2 regions of the Pseudoalteromonas sp. SR45-6 genome follow, and region 2 is predicted to be linked to the other one. Evidence: riboswitches for the same ligand, from Rfam matches in the RefSeq annotation. Region 2 holds a riboswitch; the other holds the start of a gene.
What was found. A riboswitch is a leader RNA that binds a small molecule or an ion and turns the genes downstream of it on or off. The one in region 2 is predicted to bind lysine.

Region 1: it holds a riboswitch for lysine, as region 2 does, so the genes downstream of both, lysC (lysine-sensitive aspartokinase 3) here and dapA (4-hydroxy-tetrahydrodipicolinate synthase) in region 2, are expected to answer to the same signal.

The regions. Positions count from the first base shown of each region.
Region 1 is NZ_JACJDM010000061.1:13,028-24,577, reverse strand. It holds gene H5158_RS19400 (hypothetical protein) at 1-176, shown strand, start outside; gene H5158_RS23775 (tetratricopeptide repeat protein) at 328-780, shown strand; gene H5158_RS19390 (zinc-ribbon domain containing protein) at 965-1,444, opposite strand; gene H5158_RS19385 (biotin/lipoyl-containing protein) at 1,450-1,854, opposite strand; gene H5158_RS19380 (sodium-dependent transporter) at 1,992-3,314, opposite strand; gene H5158_RS19375 (4'-phosphopantetheinyl transferase superfamily protein) at 3,468-4,211, shown strand; gene lysC (lysine-sensitive aspartokinase 3) at 4,188-5,591, opposite strand; lysine riboswitch at 5,669-5,840, opposite strand; gene nhaD (sodium:proton antiporter NhaD) at 5,955-7,202, opposite strand; gene H5158_RS19360 (hypothetical protein) at 7,381-8,661, shown strand; gene H5158_RS19355 (condensin complex protein MksE) at 8,667-9,212, shown strand; gene H5158_RS19350 (ATPase) at 9,212-11,550, shown strand, end outside.
Region 2 is NZ_JACJDM010000038.1:31,022-42,571, forward strand. It holds gene H5158_RS15595 (succinylglutamate desuccinylase/aspartoacylase family protein) at 1-868, opposite strand, end outside; gene H5158_RS15600 (PLP-dependent decarboxylase) at 874-2,079, opposite strand; gene H5158_RS15605 (2,3,4,5-tetrahydropyridine-2,6-dicarboxylate N-succinyltransferase) at 2,079-2,819, opposite strand; gene dapA (4-hydroxy-tetrahydrodipicolinate synthase) at 2,835-3,719, opposite strand; lysine riboswitch at 3,852-4,045, opposite strand; gene H5158_RS15615 (DNA-3-methyladenine glycosylase I) at 4,236-4,937, shown strand; gene H5158_RS15620 (YdiU family protein) at 4,946-6,361, shown strand; gene H5158_RS15625 (OmpA family protein) at 6,825-7,889, shown strand; gene acnB (bifunctional aconitate hydratase 2/2-methylisocitrate dehydratase) at 8,166-10,763, shown strand; gene H5158_RS15635 (leucine-rich repeat domain-containing protein) at 11,259-11,550, shown strand, end outside.

The DNA.
Region 1 (11,550 bases), on a different contig from region 2:
TTAGCTCATTTCTAGGTCATTATCATTCGAAGAATATAACCAAATTAGAGTTTGGTTATGAACTGATAATGCCTATTCAGTGCGTACCAGATTTGGTGTCACTTTTGATTGAGAAAAACATAGCTATTTATCAGATAGTGCGTGGTGAAAAAACACAAGAAACTTGGCGGTTATGACGAACTTGTAGAGTTGAATCAGTTTTTGTCACATTTTTCCTGTCCCTTGGTTTTAGTGTTTAAGGTGGATAGCTATTTTGTGTAATGTACTTTATTAAGATGTTATTAGCTTTGAGGAGATTATGGAAAGTATAATAAAACAAGCAATTCAATTGCGAAAAGAGGCAAACATCATGAGTCAATAGCGTTACTTGAAACGCTACTAGATAATGAGACATATTCTGCTAAAGCTCACTTACAAATTGCTTGGTCGTACGACAATCAAGGTAAAGAGAAAGAAGCGGTTGAGCATTATCTGACATCTCTTACAGGTCCTTTATCATCCATTGAAAGATTCGATGCTTTGTTTGGACTGGCAATTAACTATCGAAGCCTTGGTATGTATTCAGAGGCCCTAAGCTATTTCGAGCAAACGATCAGTGAGTATCCTAGTTGCATTGAAATCCAACCTTTCTATGCCATGTGCCTTTACAACATAGGTCGTCACAAAGAAGCAACAAAGTTGCTGCTCGAACTTTTAGTATCCACGACGAATAGTAATGCTATTAAAGAATATCAACGAGCTATTTCTTTATACGCTCAGGATTTAGACAGAACTTGGTAAAACGAAACACATTTACTAGTGGCAATTCGAGCAGATTTACAATACGTAGTTATCAGTATTATTAAGTCGGCTTCAATGTCCGCATATGGCACATCTGTGACAGTCAGACTTGATTGAGTCCTATTTATCGGTTCTGACAAATCAAGTTAAGATGTAATCACATAGGTCTCTTAAGTACGTCTACTTACATTTTACGGATAGCATTCACTTTATTAATCTTCTTAATAACTCCTGACTCAAAAAGTTGCTTCGCGCTGGACTTGAGCAATTGAGTTTCCTCAAGCGTTATATGCTCTTTAATGATTAAGTTTGCATAGATAATTTGCAACTGGTTTATTGCACGGCTTTTCTTTCTGCATTCAAAGCACTTGATCGCATGTGCATCAATCCAAAACTTTAATTCTTCAAACCAATATTGCTGCTCTTTAGCAAAAAATATAAACGCTCTATGACAATCGACACATTGCTCTTCTATATCAACATAGAGTTGCCTTGGATATAAACTGTCACATTGTTTTTCGATAACTGCGGGGATTGCCGTCTCAGGAAAGTAGCGAACACTTTTATACCACCAAAAGGCATTCTCGATTTCTTGCTTTGTATAACTATTACCAGAGAGGATTGGCTCGCTGCCATATCTTGGGTGGTTTACATAATTGGTCATCTTAGCTATTTACCCAGCACAAAAAGGATGGCTAAAGCGCCGACTGCTAGAGCAATAATTAAACTTTTATTTAGTTTACTCAACCAAGGAGAAACAATAACGTCATTTTCTGAGTCGTTTACTCGCGGTTGAGGCTGTTGAGCTGTTGGTCTTGCTGGCAGTTCGCTGTCTGCAAGCTGCTGCAAAGTCATTACAACCTGTTCAGGATTAACATGGTCGCCATTTGCAATCGTTATATTCTCAATAATGCCACTGCAGTCGGCCATTATTTCTAAAACAACTTTTTCAGTTTCAACATCAAATAACACATCACCGGCATAAACGAGTTGGCCTTCACTAACATAAAGTTTAGCGATATCTGCTGTGTTTATTGAGTCTGGAAGCGTGGGGACTTTAACATCTATGTTCATAATTCCTCCCTGGATATAATACCAATCGACTTAAATATTTAACCATTTATCTGTCGCTATAAATGGTCAGTAACTTAAAACGATTGGTACAACACTATATATTAACAATTAAAACTAAAAAACTGAAAGCTAAATTATCAACCAAACGCGACATTAGCGAACACGGCGGTCATCAGTATCGGACACACATAACGTATGTACTGAGCAAACCAATAACGCATGCCACTTGCAGCCTCATTTAATTGATTACCACGGCGCCACAACCACCCTACAGTGATAAAGTAAAATAAGCCCATAAGCGGTAATTGATACTGAGTCAGTACCATGATCACTAAACCAAATAGCCAATCAAAATTGAAAATAATCAACGATGACGCGGCTAAAACCGTTAAGCTCACTAAAAACGTCGCTTTTTTACGCTCTACTTGATGGTTTTCAACTAAAAAAGCCACTGGAATTTCAGTGGATGAAATAGTCGATGTGAGCGATGCAATCGACATAAGTACAAAAAACAGTAAACCAACCAATAAGCCAATTTCGCCCATAGTATTAAATAACTGCGGTAGAATTGCGAAAATTAGTTGCCCTTCTCCCACTAATTTTCCATCACTAAATACTTGCACGCCATTGTGCTGCGCCACGTAAATTGCAGGAATAATTAATAAACCCGCTAAAAAGGCAACCCCTGTATCAAGTAACGCTACCGACGCGGTTAACCGCGGCAAATTAGCATCAGGCTGCAAGTACGAGCCATAAATCATCATACAACCGACACCCAGTGACAGTGAAAAGAACGCCTGTCCCATTGCCGCAATAATTAAACCTGGGTCGAGTATTTGGCTAAAGTCTGGCACTAAATACGCAGCAAAGCCTTCACTTGCGCCATCAAGCGTGGCTATATAAGCAATTAGCACAACGAGTAACACCAATAGCATCGGCATTAACCGTCGCGACCATGTTTCTATGCCAGATTTAACACCTTTGAGAATAATACTCGCAGTGAGGATCAGCATCAGTGGTGTAAATACAAAATTACGCGCCATCGAATCCGTGTGCAAAAACGTACTGACGGTGGTAAATCCAAAAAAGCTAGCAATGGGTTCAAGGGCATAAGCAAGCATCCAACCTGCAACAATTGAGTAAAAGCTCAGCATCACAATCGCACCGGCTAAACCTAAATAACCAGCAGCAGCGCCTACTTGCGGTGCTTGCTCTTGCCATGCTTGTCTAAGTGCTTTAACCGGATTAGCTTGCGCTTTATGGCCTAAGTACAACTCAGTGTATAAAGCTGGCAAGGCTAAAAAAAAGATAACTATAAAATAGACTAGTAAAAACGCGCCGCCGCCATGATTTGCCGCTTGCGTGGGAAATCCCCAAATATTACCTAATCCAACTGCAGCGCCAGAAGCTGCTAAAACAAAGCCAAGGCGGCTTTGAAAACCATCACGCAATTGTGCCATACATCTACAAATCTGTTATTATTTTTCATTATTGTGAATTAAACCATATTTAACTCTCACAGAGTAATAAATTTGCCTTGGCTTAATTAACCAGCGCACAACCGCACAAAATATAAACATGTTTGTTCTTTTATCACTTTAATTGTGGATTTTATGCCTGCATTATTTTTTCAACAGCAACTCGTTATCACCAAACACAGCGTGCAGCCATTCAATGCGAATACTATTTTATTATTTGATGCCCAGCAGTTAAATGTTGATGAATTCGATTTAAACGCACTATTAAGCCCATTTGAACTGACGGTGATCACCCGTAGAAAAAGTTACAAAGCCAAGCAAGAATATTTAGCCACTCGGCTACTGCTTAAGTATTTGGTAAAACAAACGATGCCACAATTTCGTGATCTAGCAAATAACCATATTAGCTCTGAATTTGACCAGCAAAGCAGTAAATTACTGCTACATATAACTGACAGTGACACTGTATTGCGTAGTTGTTTATCCCACTCTAATGGTTTTGTCGGTGCTGCATTAAATGTAGAACGAATTGAATTTGGTTTTGATATTGAAAAAATAAACCTGAAGCGCCCATTTGCAAAGCTCGCTAAGCATTTTTATCATCTTGATGAGGTAAATTTAATAACGCAAGATCAGCAAAGCGCAGAACGATTTTTTAGAATATGGACCTTAAAAGAAGCACTTGCCAAAGCCACCAGCCAACCAATTGCAAAATTACTCAGCCCCAATGTATTTACTGAACTTGAGCGAGCAAATTTAACAGCGCTGAGTTGTCAATATCATGAGTTTGATATCAGTGTGGTAAGTGACAAGAGCACTGTCTGGCAGTGCTCTGTGGTAAATTCTACCGCCCAATTACGCGGCGTTTTGAACTTCTAATAAACGGCTGTGGATCGCTTGCACAACAAAGTCTGACTCGCTCTGCTCCACTAAAAAGCACAGGTTATGTTTACTTGCGCCATGACAAATTAAGCGAATATTAAAATCGCTTAATACATTCATTAAGTTAATTTCTTGCTGACGTAATTGAATTTGTGAACCAATTAATGCCACTAAGGTTAAGTTGTTCTCAACCGACACGTGGCAAAACTCCGCTAACTTATCAAGGCATTCTTGATCAAGCTCAGGACGCGAGGCATTTGGCGCATTATCTAAAGTAATTGCAACACTTATCTCTGAGGTAGTTACCAAATCAACCGAGATATTAAACTCACTTAAAATTGTAAACACGTGGGCTAAAAAACCACTAGCCAAAAGCATTTCGGGGCTTTTTAAGGTTAACAATATTTGATTTTTACGCTGCGTGACAGCACGAATTCCGGGGATTTGTGATTTCTCACGTTCGATCCAGGTACCACCACGTTCAGGCTCACGGCTAGAACCAACAAACACACTAATATGGCTGCGGCTCGCAGGTAAGATAGTTGCCGGATGTAATACTTTCGCCCCAAAGGTAGCCATTTCGGCCGCTTCATCAAAACTTAAACGCGCAATCGGCGTAGCCTTAGCACATAAGCGCGGATCGGTGCTAAAAATGCCCACGACATCAGTCCAAATGTGCACGCTTTTAGCGTTTATAGCTTCGGCCAGTAATGCCGCACTGTAATCTGAACCACCACGACCAAGTGTGGTAGTTTGACCATGCGCGTCACTGCCTATAAAGCCTTGAGTTACAATAACCTGTTCAGCTAATAACGGAATTAAATGCTCTTTTGCGGCCATTGCTGTTGCAGCTACATCTGGGGTTGCTTTAGAAAACTGGCTGTCGGTTTTTAATACCTGTCGCACATCAAAACGCACCGCATTTAAGCCATTTAAACGCAGTACCTGAGTAAATAAATAGGATGATAAACGCTCACCAAAGCTCAATAACTCATCATGTTGTTGCTTTGATTTTAGTGGCTCACTGGCAAGTGACTTAAAAGCTTTAATGGTTTCATCAAAGCCATGAGCTAAATCAGCATCCAATGACAGCTCATTTAAAATAGCTTCTTGAATAGCAATAACGCCAGCAATGTTCTCATTGCGCTCATCTGCTGATAAATCTTTTTTACATAAGGTCACAAGGTGATTAGTCACTCCTGCGCTGGCACTTACGGCCACTACTCGTACGTTGTTATCGGCTACAATAATTTCACTGCAACGGCTCATCGCTTCAAAGTTAGCCACACTGGTGCCACCGAACTTTGCGACTACGTAGTCTGATTTTTGATTTTGTGCTGACTGTTGCAAGTTAGTTGCAGCTAATTGGGTATTCATGTCGTCTCCTTTTGTGGCATTCATACCACGATAAAACAAGAAGAACTTGGCAAGGGGGTGCTCGATAAGAAAAGTCCACTGCCAGAAGCTCTCCACCTAATTGGTGACAGTTTTGAGGATTCAGCCCCATAAACCGAAAAACCACTGTGACGTCCAGTTGCTTTCCTCGGCGAGTACTTCCCTCCTTAATGATTACAGGCATACGTCGCCTAACATTAAGTACCTAAGTACCGCACCTCTTCTGAATGTTAGATTAATTACGTAAATTATTAGCAATTAAATAACAAAACCCGCTATTAAGCGGGCTTTGAAAGTTATCGTTTAGACGTCTAGCTGTCAAGTTGTTTTAAATAATAAAAGCAATTAAATAAAACTACCTGCTAAATACGATCCCATATAACCAATTGTATAAGCGATTAATAAATACACCGACATACGTAAATAACTCATAAAGGTAAGCGCTTTTACTTTACTCATAGCGATAATACCGGCAGCCGAGCCAATAATAAGCATGGACCCCCCCACCCCAGTTGCATACGTAAACGACAACCATTGTTGTGGACTCATCACTATTTCAGCTTTAAGTAACGCAGCCGTTAGTGGTACGTTGTCAACCGCAGCTGATAATATACCCATTAAATAATTAGCGTATTGTGCTGGCATTAACTCGTAAAGGTGAGTGAACTTACTGAGCATACCGACTTCTTTCAGGGCGCCTACAAGTAATAATACGCCAACGAAGAACAGCAAGGTGTCGTATTCTATTTCGCGAATATAATCGATGATTTTTTTATTCACATCTTTTTTGCGCATTAAAAATTGCGCTACTAAAAACATCAACGACAAACCAAATAAGAAAGTTAACAAAGGCGGCACATGATAAAGCACGCTTAACGTTAATGTCCCGACAATCGTTGATAAGAAAATCACTGCAATAGTGATATCTGTTTTCTCAATGCGACGGTCCTCTTGTTTGGTAAACTCAACTTGGCCGTTGAGCCCAAATGACAGCATAATGGCCAATAGCGCCACGCTAAATAACGCAGGCACAACCAACAATAGCAAGTGACCAATGGTAACTTTGTCATCAAGGAAAATCATCAAGGTAGTAACATCACCGGTAATTAACGACACTCCGCCCGAGTTCACACTAAAGATGATAAGCGTAGCGTATTTAATTAGCTTTTTCGGATCGAGTTTTAACGACATAACCACCGCAAGGGAAATTAATGTGGCTGTGATATTGTCTGAAATCGACGAAAATAAGAAGGAGAACCCGCCAATCAAAAACATCAGTTTGCGTTCGCTAATAGCACTGGGCATTATCTTATGCACAATATTTTGGATAAAACCTTTGGAGTTCAAATAGGCTACAAAGGTCATTGCAGCCATTAAAAACAACCACAGTGTGGCAATCTCTAAAATATTGTGGTCAAGTTGATGTTGTACGTTTTCGGGGCTTTGCCCGTGAAGCGGCGAGATAAATAAGATAATCCAGCATAAAGTACCAAAGAAAAGCGTGGTTTTGGCCTTGTTTACATGGATAATATCCTCTATAACGATGAGCACGAATGCTAGCGTTATCAGGGTTAGGATAATTGCAGTTACCATGGTGTTTGAACAACCTTTATAAAAATGTAAAAATTGTATGTTATGAGCCGCAGGACGACACGGCGCGCAGTCTAGCACCAAAGAATGTGTAAAACTATTGTCAATTTGCTTTTCTACGACTAATCGCTGAGGCCTAACAAGCCGGCTTTACAAGATAAATTAGGATTTTTGGAGTTTTATGATCCCAGCTAAAAAGTTGCTAAATACCCTAACAGAGCACTGGGGAATGTTAGAGCTGCTATTTAAACGTTTTAAAATGGCTGATTTCAGCCTAAAAGACGTGCAAAATGCGATCAAACAAAAACAACCTACGTGGTCAAATGAGCGCATTTACAAAGAAACCAACCGCCTTTTAAACCAAGATATTATTATTCCCTTGGCTAAATCGTCACAACTTGAAATTAACCGTGCAATTGCAGATTTTGCCACTTTTTTATTGCAGGAAGAACATTTAGGCTTGGCGCAAGAAATTAGCGTGCTGGTTGAAGATTTAGCCCGTTTGGGTAACCGTTTAGACAATGCCGGTAGTATTGAAGACTACGACGAGATGCGCCGTTTTAGCCGCATTATGGATGATCGGGTGCGTAAAATAATGAAACTATTTGCCCACAACGAAAATGCCATTTTAAATATTGTAGAACAAGCAAAAGCTAATAATGCGGTGCAATCATTACAAAAGCGTTATCAAGCGGTGATTGAAGCGTTTGATGAATACATTGAACCAATGCTTGAAATGGTTGATATTCGTGGCGATTTTCATGCTTGTTTTAATACCATCGAAACACAAATCAGTACGCAAATCGAATATATTGAACGCAGCGGTAAAGCTTATCAAGATAAACGCATGCTTGAACGATTACGTACCCGAATTTTAGAAATGCATTTAGTTGGTCGCGAAAGCCTGCGTAAAAGTGCCGATATGCTAATGCCACTGCGTGAAGAGTTGCGCCGTAATAATATGATCACTCGTCAAGCAGCTAAAGTACTTGGTTTAGTACGTAAAAATGGCGTTGATAATATGCTCAGCGCCGTACAACCACATTTTGTCTCTGACACGCAGCGATTCTCATTGGGGCAACAGCGCCATATGGTCGCTTATATGGCTGCACTTGTTGAGTTTGAACACAGTGAATACGAACTTCCTGATCAACAAGATGTGCCTGCTTTTGTTACGCCAAATATTCCAGATTACAATAATGTTAAAGCAAACTTTAAAAAACGCTTCAATGCTAAACGTAAAAAGCCACAACCATTATTGACCTTTTTAGAGCAAAGCTACCCCGACCTTGAAGCCGACGAAATGCTGTTTTTATATCAAAAGCTGGTAAGTGACACCGATATTGAAATCAATCAAAGCGATGAAAAAATGCGCGTAAAAATTGCCGGGCAACATTTTTCTCTTTTCCCTTTTAATTCTAAGCCTGTTGACTCTCAGCAAACACCAACAGTGGATGAGTAACCGTTATGACACAGATAAATTTAGATGAACTTAGTCATCTACAAGCAATTAATAAAAAATTAGTCACCGGCTATCACATTAGCGAACAAGACACCGTAATGTGGCAAGAGCTTGATCAACAAATTGATCATTACCGCGCATTATTCAGCGCCCTTGGCCACGATTTACAACATGACAGCCGTGGTTTTTATTACTTTGCCAGTGATGAAAGTACACCCAATATGGGGAAAATTTCCCGCGCGATTGCCTTAACCATTTATATCTTAATTGAGCACTATGCAAACTCAGGTAAAGACCCAATGCGTGCCTTATTTGATGAAGTGAATGATTTAGAACTGATGCAAACTTTAGTGCAAATGAACAAGCACTTATTTGATCAACTCGAAATTTTTTCAGGATCAGACCTACGTAAAGACGTGTACTTACGCATGATTCGACTTGGCCTTGCCCGTGAAGTAGAAGGCGGCTTTATGCTGCAAGCACCTATCTACCGTTATATTGATGCCTTAATGGAAGTAAACGAAGAAACCTATATTGGAGAGGACGAATAATGAAAAACCTATACGGCCTCAGTAAGCTGGCATTATTAAACACCGCCGGTTATGCCAAATGTGTGATCCCGCTTGATAAAAGCAGCTCAATTTGTGCACCAAATAACACCGGTAAAAGCTCGGTGATCAATGCTCTGCAATTTCCGCTTATTAATGATTTACGCCTAACAGAATGGGACGGTCATGATTTAGACGAAACCCGTAAATTTTATTTTTCGTCAGATCAATCCTATATTTTACTCGAAGCCGACCTACCCCATGGCCCGGTGGTGATTGGTGTAGCTGGGCTTGGTAAAATTGCCGGTTACGCACATCAGTTTTTTTGTTACCAAGGCAAGCTTGATCTTGAGCAGTATACTCAAGGTAAAACCATCATTAAGTTCACTAAACTGTTTAATCATTTAAAAGAGCAAGGCTTTAACCCTATTGAGCTTAAAGCGCAAGAGCTCAACGCACTATTAACGGGTGGTGCCACGCCATTTGATGGCGACATTAACTTAAAGATGATCCCGCTTAACAACGTGCAAGATTCGGCAATTTATAAAGAAATTTTCCGCCGTATTTTGAACCTGCATAAATTAGGCGCTGCCGACGTAAAGCGCTTTATGTTACGCGTATTTGAACGCCACATGTCAAACTCAAAGGTCGATTTTTATGAAGTATGGCGTCGCTCCTTTGATAAAGTAAACCGCGCAAAACGTGAGCTAAAAGCACTCGAGTCGATGCAAGAGCCTATCTGCGCCCTTGAATCAATGCTTGAAAACCAAACCGTACTCAAAGGTAAATTAGCCGCATACGCCCCCAAAATTGACCAAGCATTAATCGATTTTGATAGCTACCAAGAGGCGCAATTGAGCGAGCTTAATGTTGCCCTTGAAGACATTGAACACGAAAAGCACGAGTTTGAACAAAAACAACAACTTTATGTACAACAATCGCGCGATATTGAACGCAGGCAAACACAAATAGAGCAATGGTTTTTAGACTTTGGTGCTCTAAAATCTGAATTTGAATTGGTTAACATGGCAACCTTAAAAGTAAGCCTTGGTCAATTAAAGCAAGATTACGAGTCACTATCGCATTCTATCAACAGTGCACAAGGGCAAAGCCTGCATACTCTTGATTACCGTATTAGTGAAACACAAAAGCAGATCAAAAGCTTAAAGCTACAGCTTAAAAATCTTGAGTTTAATTTATTTACCCGTATGCGCGAGGATTTATCACTTAAAGAAGTTGAAGAGATCTCGCGTATTCTAAACCCTGACATTCTGTCATTTGCCACCACCAGTAATGGTGATATAGATATCACTGATGAAGATGCCTTTGGTGCATTTTTAGAGCAATTATCAGATAACGTGAAAGGCGGCGTGCTTACCCTGCCAGGCGCGACCATCAAGCTGAAAAAACTCTCACCGGTGCAGATGCAAAGCGGTGAAAATAAAGAGCAACTTACTGCGCAACTCAGCGCCCTAGAACAGTCACTCAATGAATTTAAGCAACAGCGTGATGTGGCCGCCAATGTGGCCGACAAACAAAAAGAAAAAGATGCCTTATACGATGAACTCATGGCAGCAGAAAGCGCACTTAAACGCTTTGAACAATTCCAGGTTATGCTGCAATCTATTGATGCACAAACACTCTTAAAAGAGCAATTATTGGCTGAACGCGAGCAAGTTGATAGCTACTTACAAGATATTCAAAATAACAGCGGTTCAATTAGTGATCGACGCTCGATTATTAAATCGAAAAAAGATTTAATTTCACGCCAAGCCGAGCGCCTACGCCAAGTGAAATCTGAACGAATTGACCACACGCTGGATTTATATAGCGGTAAAGTCACCCCGTATATGATTGATGTGCAAATTGACTTTGATAATCTCAGTGACTTAGTTCATCACTTTAATAAAGATTGCCAAGAGCTGCGTAATTTTGATATCAACGTTCGTAATACCTATTTGCATATTTACAATGCCGGTATTACCAAATTTGATAACGAAAATGACGAGTTTAGTAAATACCAGAAATTGATTGCCGCGTTCCATAATATTGATAACGAACGTGATGCGGTTGAACGCCAAGCCCGGGTTGCACTCACAGAAGTAGCCGCGACGATTAAGGGACTGCGTGAAGATTTAGACAGACTGCGCCGTGAAATGAACAGCTTCAATAAAGGCATTAGTCAGCATCGTATTTCAAACTTACAAGCATTTAAAATTAACGTGATACCACGCAAAATGTTGGTTGATAGTATTGATACCATAATCAGTACCTCAAATCAGTTTGAACAAGGTGATACGCTGGATTTACTCAGCCAAGAACCCTACAGTGAAAGTGCTGT
Region 2 (11,550 bases):
AGCCGTAGCGCTTCATTACTTTTGGCTGATAGGGGGCATCAACGAATACCTGCTTATGATTTAGGTAACTTAAAATACTATTAGCATCATCAAGGGCCGCAGTTAAATCGATTTTTTCTTGGCTGCCGAGTTCGACCGTAAAAGCTTCAACCTGCACTTTAAACTCACGCCCTTGTTGAGCTAATGCCTCGGTTAATTGCCACCATGGGCAAAAACTTGCTTCATCCATTGCTCCTGCAAAATCATTAGGGATGATTAATACATGAGGAATATTAAAGTAGTTGGCACTGGCCTTGGCATAATCTGGGCAATATAAATGCTGACTCGAAATGGGGCCTGTGTGTAAGTCGAGCACGATATCAGCTTGGTGTGCCAACTTTTGCAAGTTAAGTGCAATGCGTTTGCCTGTAGTTAGGCGATAAGCTGGACCGCTTAGTTGTTGGTCTACTTCATCAATCAGTGCGGCTTTAAACTCACTTTTTAAGGTTTGCTCATCGGCATCACTGTATTGCTCAGCAAATTGGCTCGCGAGCTTACTATTGCAGTGATACATGCGGTTCCAGTTGGTGCCGGTGATTGGATCAAAACGACCAAGGGTGAATTCGCCCGATTTTTGATTGCAACCAATTGGGTTCGCGTAAGGCACCAGGGTGATATCGCCTTTGAGTTCAAGATGCTTAAGCTGCTCAAGTAATTGGTAAATAACCGCATTGCCTTGTACTTCTGCACCGTGCATATTAGCTTGCACATACACACTTGGCCCAGTGCCATCGCCTTTTAAACGATAGACAGGAATTGTGAGCGGTAGGCCGTTGGCAACTTCACCAACTACTATGTTTTCTTGGCTTATAGCTTTAGTCGTACTCATCTCAATTACCTTAAGTAGTAGTTGGCATCTTCAGCTGTGCGAATACAGTTAAGCTCGCCATTTTGTAATGTGTATTCAGCGGCTAGCTCATGACATAAAAAATACGGCATACTTTCGGTAAAGCCGTACGCGCCACATTGGCTAAACACCAACCAGTCTTGCTCATTTAAATCACTAGGTAATTGGTGTTCACCTAAGCAATCAAGTGCTGTACATAATGGCCCATATAAGCTCATAGTTTTGTATGCAGCAGTTGAGTCTCGTAATAATCGTGCTGGGAAATCTTGGCTGGTGACTGCAGGGCGCAATAAATGATTAATACCGCCGCTTAAGATCACTTGTTGTTGGGCATAGTTAAGTTTTCGCTCAACGACAGGCGTTGCGTAATGACCGCATTCGCCCACAGCATAACGGCCAAGCTCCATCCAGAGTTCTTGTACGCCTGCGGCATGTTTAATGTTAGCTAATGCATCAATGAGCGCATCCCAACTTAAGGTTGGTGCATCAAGAGTGTAAGGAATACCTAAACCACCGCCTAAGTCGAGTACTTTTAAGTGAATACCTAAGTCGTTGGCAAGCTTTGTTAACGGCGTAATCATTTGTGTCCACAGCTCAGCGAGTTTGTCGCTGCTAAGCATGTTGCCCCACTGAAAAATATGCAGACCGTCAAAATTAAGCGCTGGGTAGTCGCTAGTATTTAGCGCTTGCCATTCATCGCAACCTAAACCAAATGGAGTAAGGCTATCGCCACCAAGTGGGTTTTTTTCCCCTTCAGGCCAGCGTAATTGCACTCGCAGTAATACCTGTAACTGACAGTTTTGTAAGCTTGCTTGCTCGTTAAGCCAGCGTACTTGATTAAGGCTTTCGGCAACAAAGGTACGTACGCCGCGCGCAATAAAGTGTTTAATTTGTTTTGGGCTTTTGGCAGGCCCTGTATTGAGCACGCGCTCGCTGTTAATACCTTGAGCAAGTACTTGCTCAAGTTCGCCCTTGCTTGCCACATCAAAGTTAAAACCCGCGTTATCTAAGCTTTGAATGACTTTAGATAATGGGTTAGCTTTTACGGCATACCACAGTTTTACCTCAGTTTGCGTCACTAACCGCGTTAAGTGTGCGTTTAATGTATCAAGGTCGTAAATAAAAAAGGGTGTATCAAGCGCAGTTGATAGCTCATCAATGGCGGTTTTAACTGGCGTGCTCAAAAAGCTCATTAACGTAAAACCTCTTCAAGCAGCAATGAGGCATCACTTTGTTCATCACGGTATTTTACAATTAATGCACACGACATACTTAATCCTTGCTCGCGAGCCCAAGTATTAGAAGCTGGGCGAGAACCTGGAATAACAATCGCGTATTCAGGAATAGGCTCGCCTTTAGCCAGCTGGCGCTCATTAACACAGTCATAAACAGGAATAGTTGCTGATAAGCGTACACCTGGTGCGAGCACCGCGCCTTTTTTCACTACTACGCCTTCAACAATCACGCAACCTGCACCGATGAATGCATCGTCTTCTACCACCACCGGGCTTGCACCAATAGGTTCAAGTACACCGCCTAGTTGTACTGCAGCGCTTAAATGTACATTTTTACCTACTTGCGCACACGACCCCACTAACGCGTGGCTATCAACCATAGTGCCTTCGTCGATAAAGGCACCAATGTTTACATATGCTGGTGGCATAATAATCGTGCCCTTAGCAACGTGTGCGCCACGGCGAACGCTTGAGCCACCAGGTACCATACGCACTCCAGCATCGGCTGCAAAACCTTGTGGTGCTAAATTGTGTTTATCAACAAAGCCACCTGGAAATTCGGTATTAGTGCCATTTTTAAACGCTTCTAAAATACCTTGTTTTACCAGAACGTTAGCATGCCATTGGCCGTTGTCGTCTTGTGTTGCTGCGCGCACAGCGCCCGATTCTAAATTATTTAGTAGTTCTAACCAGCTCATTATAAAAACCTGTATTTAATGCCAAGATAAAATGGTGTTGTTTGCGTTGTTAATACAATCAGTTTGCGTTAACTCAAGATGCGTCAAAGGTGGACGTAAGTACGGGCTGTTAATTCGCCCTTGTAAATGCATCAATACTTTGACGGGGATAGGGTTTGCGACAGCAAACAAGCTTTGAATGGCTTGTGACCAGTCGGCAAATAAATTGGGGTGTTGACCGCTGAGACTTCGTTTTACAAACTCATGGGTTTGCACAGGCCATGCATTAGCAGCCACAGAGACTAAACCTTTTGCGCCAGCCTGGGCAAAGTAAGGCATCAGTGCATCGTCACCGCTAAAAATAGCTAAATTAGGTGCGACTTTTCTAAAACCTTCAAATTTAGTAATGTCGCCACTGGCTTCTTTGAGTGCCCACAAGTTTTTATGGTCTTTCAAGTTGCTAATTACGGCCGATGGAATATCAACAGCACTGCGCCCTGGTACGTTATAAAGCATGCAAGGATGTTTACTGGTATTAAGTAAGCTTTCAAACCAATGTGTTTGGCCTACCACGCCGGGCTTAGCGTATAGGGGAGTGCCCAGTAAATAGCTATGAATGGGTAACTGATTACAGTATTCAACCCAGGCAATTTGTTGCTTTAGATTTATACCGCCTACTGCAACCATCAGCGGTACTGTTGGCGTTAATTGGCACACGTGTTCAACAATCGCTTGTTGCTCTTTGAGTGTTAGTGCGAGGCCTTCGCCGGTGCTACCAAGTAATAAAATACCATTGTCAGCCACTTGCTGCTGTGCAACTAACTGATCAAGAGTGGCATAGTCGACTTCACCAGCGTCAGTAAATGGCGTGACGAGTGCCGTCCACAAAGGGTAGTCATTTAAATTGAAGTTATTGATCATCTCTCACGAACTTATAAGTGATTCGAGGAGTTAATAAGCTTTTATGATTGGAGCCACATTAACGTCGTTCGAACTAATAATTCGAAGAGCGAATGGGCTTAATATAATAGGGCGCTATGGCCTTATTACGCTAAGACCAGAAGCTCTCCACCAAATATTTTAACAGCCAAGCTGTTATTGGTGACAGTCGCTGGGATTCAACCCAGTCGCCCGAAGTAAAACTTCACAAAAAGTGTTACTTCTCGGCGTTAATTCCCCTCACGTATGATCACTGGAGTGTGTGCTCCTCACATACGTTACCTGAATAACGCACCTCTTCTAGCCCATGGTGTAAGTTTTATCGTTTAAAACTCAAACCTTTAATAGGGGTAATGCGAAAGATTAAAGCATTTTAGCCGTCTAGGTGTCAAGGCTGGATATTTTTAAGTTTATTTTTAGCTGCAATGTGCTCCTGACATTTTTTTACAACGTAAATAGCGTTACAGTAAGCGTAATAACAAGCAGTGGTAGTGAGTAATGGAAAAATTTCAAGATATATATCAACGAGCGGCACAGCGAAAAGGTAGCGAAGTAATGTTACAGCAATTACTTGTTGCCCCTCAAAATGCAAAGCAATTAACTGCTTTACCTGATGATGCATGGCTTGAAGAGTTTACCCGCAAAATTTTTCAAAGTGGTTTTTATTGGTCAGTGATCAACAATAAATGGCCAGGTTTTCGGGAAGTATTTTGGGATTTTAGTGTGGCTAAATTATTAATGATGCCGCCAGATATGCTTGAGCAAAAAGCCACCGATGAGCGAATCGTTCGTAACTTTAAAAAAGTGCAAACGATCCCAGAAAATGCGTATATGATCCATGAAGTGGCAAGTGAACATGGCAGTTTTAGTCAGTTTATTGCAGATTGGCCGAGCGACGATATTATTGGTTTGTGGGGGTATTTAAAAAAGCATGGGGCGCGTTTAGGTGGTAACACCGGCCCTTATGCATTGCGAACCTTAGGGAAAGATACTTTTTTATTATCGCGTGATGTAGAAAGTTATCTCCGTGCTCATAAAATAATTGATGGCGGTTTACAAACTAAAAAGTCACTTGCCAGCGCTCAACATTTTTTTAATGAATTGCAGCAACAAAGCGGATTAAGCCTTCAAGAGCTCAGTTTGTTAGTTGCATACAGCGTGGGCGATAATCGCGTTGGCATACAAACAACCCAAGCCTAAGGAATACTATGAAATTAGTTGCTCGTTACACCCAGATTACTGATGATTTTGCTGTGGCGGATCAGCCAAGTGCTGTTATTGCTCCAAACTTACTGCTGTGGAACGATACGTTAGCTAGGCAGCTTAATATTGAGGTTGCCACATCAGAACGTGCGGTAATTTTTTCTGGTAATCTTAATAACAGCGATGTTGCTGCTGTGGCATTAGGTTACTCAGGGCATCAATTTGGACATTTTTCACCGCGTTTAGGTGATGGGCGAGCACATTTATTAGGGGCTGTCACTGATCAGCAGCAACAGCTTTGGGACATTCAACTCAAAGGTTCTGGTGCTACGCCATTTTCACGTGGAGGTGATGGCCGTTGTGCAATCGGTCCTGCGGTACGTGAATATATAATGAGTGAGGCAATGCACGGGCTTGGCATACCGACGACACGTTGTTTGGCAGTTGTTGCCAGTGGTGAAACAGTTTACCGTCAACCACCACAACAAGGAGCCATTGTTACCCGCGTTGCTAGTAGTCATATACGTGTCGGTTCGTTTCAGTATTTAGCTGCGCAAGGTGACGTTACTGGTTTAAAAGCCTTAGCTGATTTAGCTATTGAGCGTCATTATCCTGAGATAAAGTCTACGGGCTCTGCGCGTTATTTGGCATTTTTAAGTGCGGTAATTGAAAAGCAAGTTAGCCTGATTGTTAGCTGGATGCGCGTTGGTTTTATTCATGGAGTAATGAATACTGATAATACGCTCGTCAGTGGTGAGACCATCGATTATGGCCCTTGTGCAATGATGAATCAGTTTGATTTTGATACTGTATTTAGTTCTATTGATCGCCAAGGCCGCTATGCTTTTGGCAATCAACCTAATATTGCTAATTGGAATTGTGCACGTTTAGCTGAAAGTTTAATTCCTTTAATTAGCGATGACGAAGAGCAGGCTGTTGAGCTATTAAGCCCATTAATAAATAGTTTTGCTGAGCAGTTTCATCAAGCATTTACACAGATGTGGGCGAAAAAATTGGGCTTTGATGGTCATCAAGACGGCGATGCTGAATTAGTATTCGAGTTATTAACTTTACTGAAAAGTCATCAGCTTGATTACACCAATACTTTTGACTCCTTAACAGAATCATTGCAAGGTCAGACTGCCATTCCGAGTGACTTGGCTGGTTGGTCTATTAAGTGGTTAGCCAGAACAAATACGCAAAGCTATCAGCTGATGCGCCAAGCCAACCCACGCTTGATCCCGCGTAATCATATCGTTGAAAGCATAATACAGCAGTATGAAAGTACTGGTGAAAGCAGCATGTTAGATGAATATTTAACGGCCTTGAGGTCGCCTTACCAATTGTTGGCAAGCCCTGCATTTTGGTACTCCCCGCCTGTTGATGGGGATACTAATTACCAAACATTCTGCGGAACATAATAACGCAGTGCTGATTGTTAGGCGTATTGTTCGTAAATTGAGCGACGATTAATGAATTGATGTGACTTATACATCCAGATCTTTAGTTAAAAGCTGTTATTTATTAATAATTATAAGAAATAAATATGCTTAACTACTTGTTGATTTAAAATTAACCAATATAATGCACTCATTAGCTTAAGCATTTAAATTATTAAAGCCAAAGATATTAGAAACGTTGTGGCTGAAATTGCAGTGATAGCAATTACAATGCTGACAATCGATAGATGTGCAAGTTAGGTAAAGTTTTTTATCTGAACTATAATGTAGGGCGCTTTATTTTAATAAATAGTTAAATTGCAAAATATGCATTTAAATATTTTCGTTAAGTAATGATTAACTAAAGATACGGTACTCTATGGTTAAACTTATTGAGCTAGGGTCTCTTAGCTACAATTTTAATTGTGAAAATGGGAAGGAAACAATGAAATTAAAATCACTTACTATTGCTTTAGCACTAGCTGCAACTAGCGCTTCAAGTTTCGCTGCTGAAAAAGAAGGTTTCTTTATCGGTGCTTTTGGCGATTATTACGATGCTTCATGGGAAAATGTCCGTGGAAGCGCAGGTACCAACGTTGATGATTCAACTGGTTGGGGTGCAGAAATTGGTTATCGTTTTAACGATTACTGGAGTGCACGTCTAGAATATGCTGATATGGATTTTGACATTTCAAATGCAAATCCTGCCATGAACGCAACAAGCATGGACGGCGACCGTTTAGGTATTGATGGTCTTTATCACATCAACGGCGGCCCTTTCTATGGTATTTTCGGTCTTAAAAAAATCGATATTACAGAAAACCTAACTTTTGCTAATGTGGGTGCTGGTTACCAACATTACTTCACTGATAATTTTGCATTTAATGCTGAAACATCTATTTACCAAGGCCTTGACCGTGGTTACACAGATGTAGGTGCTAAACTTGGTCTTAGCTATTTATTTGGCAAGCAAAGTTCAGCTGCTGAGCCAGTTAAAGCTGCTCCAGCTCCAGCTACAGTAGTACCTGTAGCAGTTGCCCCGGTAGATAGCGATGGTGATAACATCCCTGATGCAGATGACCAATGTGCAAACACACCAATGACAGATGCTGTTGATGGTACAGGTTGTACTTTATATGAAGACCGTGAAGTAACTAAAAGCTTGTTAGTAACATTCCCTAACAACGCCTCAAAAGTTGCTGGTAAATATGACAGCGGTATTGACCAAGTTGCTAGCTTCTTAAAAGAGCATACAGACACAACAGTATTACTTGAAGGTCATTCTTCAGCTGTTGGTAAAGCTGAGTATAACAAGTGGTTATCGAAAAAGCGTGCTGATGCAGTTGCTGCTAAGCTAATTGCTGATGGCATTGCTGAAGATCGTATTACTACTGTTGGTCTAGGCGAAGAGCGTCTTAAAAATACAGACAACACACCTGCTGCACACGCGGAAAACCGTCGTGTAGAAGCACACCTTAAGTCAATTGAGCGCGTGAAAGTTAAGCGTTAATAGCATTTGATTTATTAAAAACCCAGCAAGATGCTGGGTTTTTTTATGCCTAAAAAATAGCAATGATTCGCAGTTAATTAACATTCATGTGAATGGTTTTTTCCTAATTGGTTATTCACAGTATTTATAATGAGTATAGAATTTTGCTTGATTGCACGGATTTTCATCTATATTTAAAAGCTTTATAATTAATCGTCAGAATACTATAAGTATTGAGTAATTTTTCGCGAGAATGTGTATTACTGAATACTTTCACGTCACCAAGAGGGCAATATTGTGCTAGAAGATTATCGTAAACACGTAGAAGAACGTGCCGCGTTAGGTATCGTACCAGCGCCATTGGATGCTCAGCAAACGGCTGATCTTATCGAGCTAGTTAAAACACCACCTGCAGGTGAAGAAGAGTTTATTTTAGACTTATTAGTAAATCGCGTGCCGCCAGGTGTGGATGACGCAGCTTACATCAAAGCTGGCTTTTTAGCCGCAGTTGCTAAAGGTGAGGCAACTTCACCACTAATTTCAAAAGAAAAAGCAGCTGAACTATTAGGCACAATGCTTGGCGGTTACAACATCGCCCCCATGATTGAGCTACTTGACGAAGAAGCGCTTGCGCCAATCGTTGTTAAAGGTCTTGCAAATACGTTATTAATGTTTGATGCATTTTATGACGTTGAAGAAAAAGCAAAAGCGGGTAATGAATACGCTAAGCAAATTATTGAATCTTGGGCTGCTGCAGAATGGTTTACCAATAAACCTGCGGTTGCTGAAAAAATCTCAGTTACGGTATTCAAAGTAACAGGCGAAACAAATACTGATGATTTATCACCAGCGCCAGACGCCTGGTCACGTCCTGATATTCCATTGCATGCTTTAGCAATGCTAAAAATTGAACGTGACGGTATTACACCTGATAAAGCTGGTGAAGTTGGTCCAATTACACAACTTGAAGAACTAAAAACGAAAGGCTTACCACTTGCCTACGTAGGTGATGTTGTTGGTACTGGCTCTTCTCGTAAGTCAGCAACTAACTCTGTACTTTGGTTTATGGGCGATGATATCCCGTTTGTACCAAACAAGCGTGTTGGCGGTGTATGTTTAGGTAATAAAATTGCGCCAATCTTCTTCAACACAATGGAAGATTCAGGCGCATTACCAATCGAATTAAATGTTGATGAACTTAACATGGGTGAGCAAATCGATATCTTCCCTTACGAAGGTGTTGTTAAGCGTCACGGTACTGATGAAATTATTTCTACTTTTGAACTTAAATCTGAGGTAATTTTAGATGAAGTTCGTGCTGGTGGTCGTATCCCACTAATCATTGGTCGTGGTTTAACTGACAAAGCGCGTACATCTCTTGGCTTGGGTGCAACTGATGTATTTAAAGTACCAACAGCAACAGAAGTTTCTGATAAAGGCTTCACACTAGCGCAAAAAATGGTTGGTAAAGCATGTAACGTTGCTGGTATTCGCCCAGGTCAATACTGTGAGCCTAAAATGACAACTGTTGGTTCGCAAGATACAACCGGTCCTATGACGCGTGATGAACTTAAAGATTTAGCCTGTTTAGGTTTCTCTGCAGATTTAACAATGCAGTCTTTCTGTCATACATCAGCTTACCCTAAACCTATTGATGTAAATACTCACCATACGCTTCCTGATTTCATCATGAACCGTGGCGGTGTTTCACTTCGCCCAGGTGACGGTATTATCCACTCATGGTTAAACCGCATGTTATTACCAGATACCGTCGGTACTGGTGGTGATTCACATACACGTTTCCCATTAGGTATTTCATTCCCAGCTGGGTCGGGTGCAGTAGCATTCGCAGCAGCAACTGGTGTAATGCCACTTGATATGCCTGAATCAATTTTAGTCCGTTTTAAAGGCGAAATGCAGCCTGGTATCACATTACGTGACCTAGTACATGCAATCCCTTACTACGGTATTAAGCAAGGCTTATTAACCGTTGAGAAAAAAGGAAAAATTAACGAATTCTCTGGTCGTGTACTAGAAATTGAAGGCGTTGAGCACCTAACTGTTGAGCAAGCATTTGAATTATCTGATGCATCTGCAGAGCGTTCGGCGGCAGGTTGTACTGTTAAGTTATCTAAAGAATCTATTTCTGAATACCTAGAATCAAACATTGTGATGCTGAAGTGGATGATCTCTGAAGGTTACGGTGATGTACGTACGATTGAACGTCGTGTTACAGCAATGCAAGAGTGGTTAGCTAACCCAGAACTTATGGAAGCTGATAAAGACGCTGAGTACGCTCATATAGTTGATATCGATTTAGCCGAAATTAAAGAGCCAGTTCTTTGTGCACCAAATGATCCAGATGATGCGCGTCTTCTTTCTGATGTTGCAGGCGAGAAAATTGATGAAGTATTCATCGGCTCTTGTATGACTAACATTGGTCACTTCCGTGCTGCTGGTAAGTTGCTTGATGGCTTTAAAGGTCAATTACCGACTCAGCTTTGGGTTGCTCCACCAACTAAGATGGATAAAGACCAACTTACAGAAGAAGGTTATTACGGTATTTTTGGTCGTGTTGGCGCACGTATCGAAACTCCAGGTTGTTCACTATGTATGGGTAACCAAGCACGTGTTGCAGATCAAGCAACAGTTGTGTCTACCTCTACACGTAATTTCCCGAACCGTTTAGGTAATGGCGCAAACGTATTTTTAGCTTCATCTGAACTTGCTGCAATCGCTGCAATTTTAGGTAGGTTACCAACATCTCCTGAGTATCAAGAATATGCTGCGAAGATCAATGCAACAGCATCAGATACATACCGTTACTTGAACTTCCATCGGATGCCTGCTTACACTAAAAAAGCAGACAACGTGATTATTCAACAAGCTGTTTAAAAGTCTACTTGTTGCAAAAAAACCCACAATATGTGGGTTTTTGTTAAGCCTTTGTTCATTTCCACTTGACGAAAAGTTTTCTTAGTCTAGAATCTTACCAATAAAAAATTAACATATGTTATTAGTTGCCATGGAAAAGGCGATAACTTCCTTCATGCTATTAAAATAATTAATCAGCAATGAAAGGCACCATCGTAAACTCCTTAGCTAATTTCAATTTCATTTACCACATCAAATTACGCAGCATCAATATCTTTAGTGTACGAAAGAATAATTAGCCTATGAGAATCAGGGGATTGGGAGATTTAATAACTTGAGAATGATGATTCGAGCTTGAGGCTTCTGAGGTGTAATTCTTAAAGTATAAATATAAAAAGTTATAAGAACCGAAAACAAAATTTTAAAGCCACATTAAGCTAAGGCTTTTTTAAATTATTAAAGGGAAATGATTTAAACACAGCTCCCTCAATAGCATCCATTTAAAAGGGGAATAAAATGGGTTTTTTTGAAATAAAGCTACGCATAGGCTTACTAGCCAGTGCGCTATTTTTAACTGGCTGTGGAGGCGGAGGTGATGATAGCGGTAGTACAACGCCAAAACCTGTTGACCCAGTTAACCAAGGCCCAATAGTTACACTAACGGCTGCAGATGAACAAATAGAACAAGAAACATTCACTCTTAAAGCGACAGCAAATGATACTGATGGTGAAATTTCGTCATATAGTTGGAGCCACGATGCGAGCTTTGACTTTATCAGTGATGGTCTTTCCAGTGCTGAAGTGAGCT